Regions from separate parts of the Paenibacillus sp. FSL H7-0735 genome, predicted to be linked through region 2. Evidence: riboswitches for the same ligand, from Rfam matches in the RefSeq annotation. Region 2 holds a riboswitch; each other region holds the start of a gene.

Region 1 (2,268 bases), 480 kb from region 2:
TTTATGAAGCTCTGTGAAGGTGCGGATAGTAACCTTGTCTGCCTCATTAGATTGTTCTAATAACATGGAACTGAGTACGTAGACTTCATTAGTATACTTTTGAACACACTCTGCAAATTTAGCACTGTAGGTGGACACGGGAGGTAAGGGGTCAGGCATGGTGAACACGATCCTTTCAGAATGAGAGATTTGCTTGAATCTATAATATAGAAAAGTAAGAGATGGATTTATTGATAAGATCGGCGGTGTCTGGTTCCGGGCAACTGTGTTTCTGCTGGGAGGCAGTGGATAAAGCTTTGGAAGGTTTGTAGTAGAGCCGTTCACTTCTGGAATTGCTCCCCCCAGCTGCAACACTGTACAGACGCCCTTGCTGAATATGCCCAGCCAAGGATTTACCCTGGAGCTTGGCCTTTAAATCCTGCAAAGCACCCTGAACTAGCTCAAGCTTAACCTGCTCCCAATCTGAACCTTCGCGGCGGACCTTATCCAGCGCTTCCTCAAGACGGCAATGACAGATAGCCCGTAAAAAAGAACTCCATTTAATGAGATCGAAATTTTTGGTGTTGGCAGAGATTAGACAAGCCCCCCAACTGCAACCTCCCTTACAGGTGAGCTTCAGAATACCATAACGGCAGCCTTCAGCCCCTTCCATTCCATAGTGAATAGGCTCGGGTTCATCCAATACAAATACTTCAATGCGGGATAGTCTGCGCTGGTCCATAGTAGGGTTCCTCCTTAGATTTCCAAAAGCTTTAAGTCTACATGATGAGTGACACTAGCCTTTTCTACACAAGCGAGCATTTCCATTTTATTCTCACAGACTGCGGTATGCTCTAGCCATAGTCGGAACTTCTCTTTCCGTATAACAGATAGATGTAAGGGAAAGGTGCTGCGGGATCTCAAGACATACCAACCGGCGCTTACATCTTTCCAAGGCTCCTTGAAGGCTGTAAACCACGGGAGTTTTTGATGCGATGACCAATCCTGCTGCTGTTGTTGTTCTCGAATTTTTTTATATATTTCATATACAATCTTAGAGTCTAAACAGTCTTTACAAGAAGAAGGTGTACTGAATTGGCGAAGGGCTTGGATCTGGTTCTGGCCAAATGCATAACCTACAATGTACTTGTGATTATTTTCTTCGAACCATAAGGCCCCGAAACAAACGTAATTTAGACTTATCGGCTCAAGCAGCCCTTGATGTATCCCTAAATAATAGTGCTTCAAAACATTCACCCCATCCAGCGTGCTATCACCTAATAGGCTCAGGTAACGCAAAAACCGCAGCAAGAGGAGGACCTCTGCTGCGGTTTTGGATTACAGGCAGATATACCTGGGCCAAAGCGTGGCGGATCAAGGGTCTCTCTCTTTACGCTTACGAGGTTAGCTGTCGGATTCGGACGGTGAGAGTCGCCCTACCTATTGAGACTTACGCAGTCTCCTTTGGATTCACCCCAAGTAGGCCAGGTGGCCTGATGGTTCCCCCGTTCCCTGCGAATGCAGGAACTCAGCGTTGATTGTTTTTCATGAATTAGATTCAACCCGAATCATACTCTTTTCAAGATTTTCTGTAAAAAACGGAAAATGTTCTTTTAGAGCGATTTTAACCATATCCTGCCGACTACGACTGAAAAACGAGGTAAATAGGTATTTATGGCGTGTTATCGCGCCTCTTTCTCGCTCAACCTCAGCTTCTTGCGTTTCTACCTATAAAGGGAATTTGCAGTATTTTCACCCTAAAAAGGTGAATAAAATCACATGGGTTATAGATAGCGATTAAACGCTCGAAACTCGAGTAAACAAGAGATATAGAGAGATTAGATATCAAGTAAGCGCTATCTAATGGGAAAATAGTTTTTAATTTGCATTATTTTGGCATCATTCAGGTTTTACAAGTCTTCGTGCATAAGAGTATGATTACTCCTGTTTCAACGACAATCGAATATTTGATCCGCTTAATTTCCGATAAGGAAAGCGGGGGAACCAACAATCGGCAGCCGATGTGAGAGTCGGAAGCTGATTATGGGGTGAATCCTGTAGAGGGTGCGAGTGAGCTCGCATCTATACAGGTAGGGCGACTCTCACCGCCCGAATCCGACAGCTAACCTCGTAAGCGTATGGAGAGAGGATGAGTGCAATGTGACCGCTAGCGAGCCACAGAGGAGATCCTTTGTGGCTTTTTGCTGTGCTCTTAGAAGCAAAGCATTTATGGAGGCCTCCCCCAAGAGGTCGCTAAATTCATCATTAGCGGTATTTGTAAGGCAGCGT
Region 2 (2,268 bases):
CATGATCCATTTCTGCATCCCAATTCGTCCCTTCTATGTAAGCTGCTCCCTACATTATAGCTTATGGTGAAGCGTTATCATAGGGTTTGTGACAAAAAAATGAACGAGAATACAATCATTCTTATGAAATATCTGGTATTTAATATCATTTGTCATAGACCATGCAATAAAAAGGTTTGTCTCCTGTAGGTGTGCGGCGTTCATACGTATCTGTAATCGTAAATCCACATTTTTGATAAGTTCGAATGGCGCGTTGGTTCCAGGTCAGGACTTCCAGATCTATCTCACGATCAGGATAACGATTCAAGGCTGTCTGGACGATGGCATCTACGAATAGTTTGCCTAAACCATGGCCGCATAGATCGGGGCGCATCCCAACTCCTAAACGGACGACTCCTTCCATCGGGAACAACTGTGCGAATCCGCACAAAACCTCATTTTCATTTAATATGGAGATATATTGTTCCTCCCGGAGCTGCGGATCACCAAACTCGATGCCAAGAGCCTGCATCTGCTCCCACGGCATCCAGCCATAAATATTATATGGGGGCGTATAGCTCCACTTACAAATAGCTTCTCCGTGAATTGCCTCCATAGGAACAACATGAAAAGTTACCGAGGGATTTATCATAAGGTCAACGATCTCCTTTCACGAGGACATTGCTATATTACTAATTATATACAAAATGGGGGAGGTTCGACTCAGAAACTTTATATGAGGGGGAATGTTTTACAAATTATGAGAGGGGTAAATAAGTAATAAGACAAAAAAACAAGCTCTCCTCCAAGAGTACCTTGGAAAAGAGCCTATGTACGTTATTTATTGCACATCATCATTGTCTTCCGATTCAGCAGCAACCGATTGGTAAGCGTCTGTGCTCATAATGCGCTTGGCACCAACGTAGCGTTTCACGTAGTAGCTATCACTCAGAGAGCTAATCGTAACACCGCGTGAGGTAGAAGCGTGTGCGAACTTACCTTCACCGACATAAATGCCGACATGGGAGACACCTTTGCCACTTGTATTGAAGAATACAAGATCTCCGGCTCTTATATCATCACGGGAGATTGCTGTGCCCATTTGATATTGGGAACCTGATTGGTGTGGAAGGTTAATGCCAATCTTATCAAACACATACATTGTAAATCCGGAGCAATCAAATCCGTTAGTGGATATACCGCCGGATACGTATTTAGTACCGATGGCCTTGTCAATCACTTTATCCATTTTGGAATCTGCGAAAGCGCTTCCTGCTCCGATGGTGAGGATGATGGAAAAGCTTAGTACTGCTGCTGCTAACTTCTTCTTCAAAAGTGTATACCCCTTCCAAATGCCTACGAGGTTAGCTTAAGGGTTCGGTTGAAGGTCCCCTATGACCCCTCTATATAATGGAGGTCAATTCACCCAAAGTTGGTTCCCCCGTTTTCCTAATAGTTAGGAAACTCGGCTCATACTGTTGATTAGGATTAGCTTGTAATCAATACATGACAAAACCTTTGTAAATAACAACTTAATGATTACAAAAATGTTACTAAAATCTCACTGCGCTAATTGTAACAAACAGAAAGCCGCTTGGCAATCGTTTTTAACATATTAATGCAGAAAAATTGGCATTTTTACGGTAGAAAGGCATATGTAAGCGTTAATAATGACCTAATTTTTAATATAATTGCAATTTTTATCAAATAAACGTGTTTCAATTGGGCTCTAATAGTGTAAAAATATATTATGGAATAAAGAAAAACCCGAATTTGATTACGGGCATAATCAGATTCAGGTTCATATAGTTGTAATTGTGAGGTTATAGTTGTGAGGAAGGTTTCAATCGAAGGCTACAGCTTGATAAGCTGAAGTACTCATTACTCTTTTAGCGCCAACATAACGATTGGCCCAGTAGGCCTGACTGAGTGAAGTGATGGTCACTCCACGCGAAGAGGACGATTGTGCGAATTTTCCGTTTCCAACATAAATGCCGACATGGGATACTCCATTGCCAAGTGTGTTAAAGAACACTAGATCACCAGAACGCAGATTGCTTTTGGATACAGCAGTTCCAACGCTATATTGAGCTTTTGATGTACGAGGTAAAGTAAGACCCACATTCTTGAATACATACTTTGTAAATCCAGAGCAATCAAATCCGGCAGTGCTTGTACCTCCGGTTTTATAGGCAACTCCAATAGTCTTTGAGATTACAGAGTCCATTTTAGAGTCGGCAAAGGCGCTTCCTCCACCAATAGATAATGCCATTACAAGTCCTAGCGCCG
Region 3 (2,268 bases), 5.9 Mb from region 2:
CTAAAGAGGTCTGTCCTTGTACGTAGGAGGTATGCCAAGCCGGTGCAGAGAATCCGGCATTAAAGCTGGAGACCTGCTCTCCACTGAAATCAAAATAATAGTGCAATAAGGATTCGCCGACCTGAACAGTGCTATCCGTATACACCAGCCCATGGTTTCCTGTATTCGATTCAATTTGTAGCTTGGCAGGATTTACTTCCCATTCCTGAAGCCAAGGACGAGCAAGATTCTCCTTCTGCGCTAGAGTGAGGTCAGCTCCCTTGTCCTCTTTTGCACCAACGGAAGCAATGCCAGACCCCTCTTCGGAGGCAACTTTTGCAGCCTTTGAGAAAGCGACAATCTCGCCGGTATACATATTGAGGTCAACGATGATTTGCGGCTCTTGATCCGCTGACGGAGTAAGCGTTGCACGAAAGACATCAAAAGGATATTTTTGATCCAATTTTTTCTTGGTATAGTCCTCCACAAGCTTCTCGCGAGACATATAACCATAAAAGGAAGAGTCCGTCTCGTAAAGTACATTCCATTGATCGTTTGGTGCTTCGGTGTAATTGAGCTTTTGTTCTGCGAATAATACGGCTTGGTCACGGGCTTCTGCCTTGCTAATGACGGTGGTATCTTCACCTGTAGGGCTACTAAGCAGTGAAGGGGAAATCTGAAACATAATAAATAGAATAAGACCGATAATGCCCGAGATGATGAGCCTCTTGGAGAGGGCACGTTGCTGTAAGGGCTGGCCGACGGGATTCATGTAACGCCTCCTTGTTATGTACTGACAATGTTATGTTCCATTATAGTATTAGTGCCTGGTTGGTTACAAAAAACATTATATGTTCTTTTTATGGGTAATAGAGATAGTATAGAATAGTCATGTGAATTTATACCATGAATTTTATCGTGTTCATTTCTGCACGAATGATGAGAATCGGTGTAATTGCAGGGAAAACACGGAAAAGTGATGAGAAAAGGCACTCCTTTTGATGCAGTCTCTTTAAACCGCATTTTTTCATGCGAATGAGCATTAATTGTGTCTTTGTGAATTCACTAAATAACGTATATAATTTGTATGCAATTGTATAGTAGCCGAATTTCTGGTGAAAACGGGGGAACCATAAGAAGTGATGAAAAGTGGAGTGTACACGATAAATGGCACTTTCATCAGGGGTGAATTTCGTTCTGGGAACGAATAGGGCAGCCTGCACAGTCCGAATCCGACAGCTAACCTCGTAGGCTAATTTACTGCAGGAACCAAGTCAGCATTGGTTTTCCAGTGCTTTTTTTGTTGGAATTTTTGATAAGAAGGTGAGCAAAGTGGCTTCACAGTTTCGCAGGAGTTCTGAATTTAAGTTTCTGAAGCTCTCGCCGCCGCAGATACTGGTGCTTGGTTTTGCATCGATTATTCTGATAGGGGCCTTGCTGCTTATGCTGCCCATCTCAAGCACAAGCGGGAATTCCGTGGAATTTATTGATGCATTATTTACTTCAACTTCGGCAACCTGTGTAACAGGGCTTGTTGTGCTGGATACCGGAACTTCGTTCACGATTTTTGGGAAAACCGTAATTATGATCCTGATCCAGATCGGCGGCTTAGGTTTTATGACCATGGCCACTCTATTTTCACTGGTGTTAAAGCGTAAAATATCTTTGCGGGACAGGCTAATCCTACAGGAAGCCATGAATCAAGGCTCTATGGAAGGAATTGTGCGGCTGATCCGAAGAGTCCTCATATATTCTCTTGTCATAGAAGGCTGTGCCGCTTTGCTGCTGTCTATTCGCTGGGCTTTTGATATGCCACTGGGAAAAGCGATTTATTATGGCATATTTCATGCGGTGTCTATGTTTAATAATGCGGGGTTCGATATTTTTGGGGATTTTCGCAGTTTAACTGATTATGTATATGATCCACTTGTGAATATTATTGTGATGTTTCTGATTGTCTCCGGCGGGATTGGTTTTATTGTAATGTCAGATCTGGTGGAGTTTCGGGTAACCCGCAGGCTGTCTCTACATAGTAAAGTTGTCCTGTCCACCAGCACAGGGCTGATTCTGATCGGAGCTCTGGTTATTTTTATATTCGAGTTTACTAACACTCGTACCCTAGGTTCACTGAATTTTGGCGGTAAAATATTATCAGCCTTCTTTCAATCCGTGTCTCCCCGTACGGCTGGCGCGAACACAGTTGATATTGCTGGACTTCGGCAGGCTACACAATTTTTTATAGTGATTCTTATGTTTATTGGTGCTTCTCCAGGCTCAACGGGCGGCGGG

The links. Region 2 has a riboswitch for cyclic di-AMP ahead of NSS82_RS00810 (C40 family peptidase). Riboswitches for the same ligand answer to the same signal wherever they lie in the genome.
Region 1: it holds a riboswitch for cyclic di-AMP, as region 2 does, so the genes downstream of both, NSS82_RS02940 (hypothetical protein) here and NSS82_RS00810 (C40 family peptidase) in region 2, are expected to answer to the same signal.
Region 3: it holds a riboswitch for cyclic di-AMP, as region 2 does, so the genes downstream of both, NSS82_RS27360 (TrkH family potassium uptake protein) here and NSS82_RS00810 (C40 family peptidase) in region 2, are expected to answer to the same signal.

What each region holds. Positions count from the first base shown of each region.
Region 1 covers NZ_JBBOZH010000001.1:651,924-654,191, forward strand. Annotated here, with positions in the region: gene NSS82_RS02930 (hypothetical protein) at 1-159, opposite strand, end outside; gene NSS82_RS02935 (hypothetical protein) at 200-721, opposite strand; gene NSS82_RS02940 (hypothetical protein) at 736-1,290, opposite strand; cyclic di-AMP (ydaO/yuaA leader) riboswitch at 1,359-1,523, opposite strand; cyclic di-AMP (ydaO/yuaA leader) riboswitch at 1,943-2,132, shown strand.
Region 2 covers NZ_JBBOZH010000001.1:167,248-169,515, forward strand. Annotated here, with positions in the region: gene NSS82_RS00800 (c-type cytochrome) at 1-18, opposite strand, end outside; gene NSS82_RS00805 (GNAT family N-acetyltransferase) at 146-631, opposite strand; gene NSS82_RS00810 (C40 family peptidase) at 821-1,312, opposite strand; cyclic di-AMP (ydaO/yuaA leader) riboswitch at 1,318-1,460, opposite strand; gene NSS82_RS00815 (C40 family peptidase) at 1,823-2,251, opposite strand.
Region 3 covers NZ_JBBOZH010000001.1:6,055,114-6,057,381, reverse strand. Annotated here, with positions in the region: gene NSS82_RS27365 (CPBP family intramembrane glutamic endopeptidase) at 1-751, opposite strand, end outside; cyclic di-AMP (ydaO/yuaA leader) riboswitch at 1,072-1,249, shown strand; gene NSS82_RS27360 (TrkH family potassium uptake protein) at 1,312-2,268, shown strand, end outside.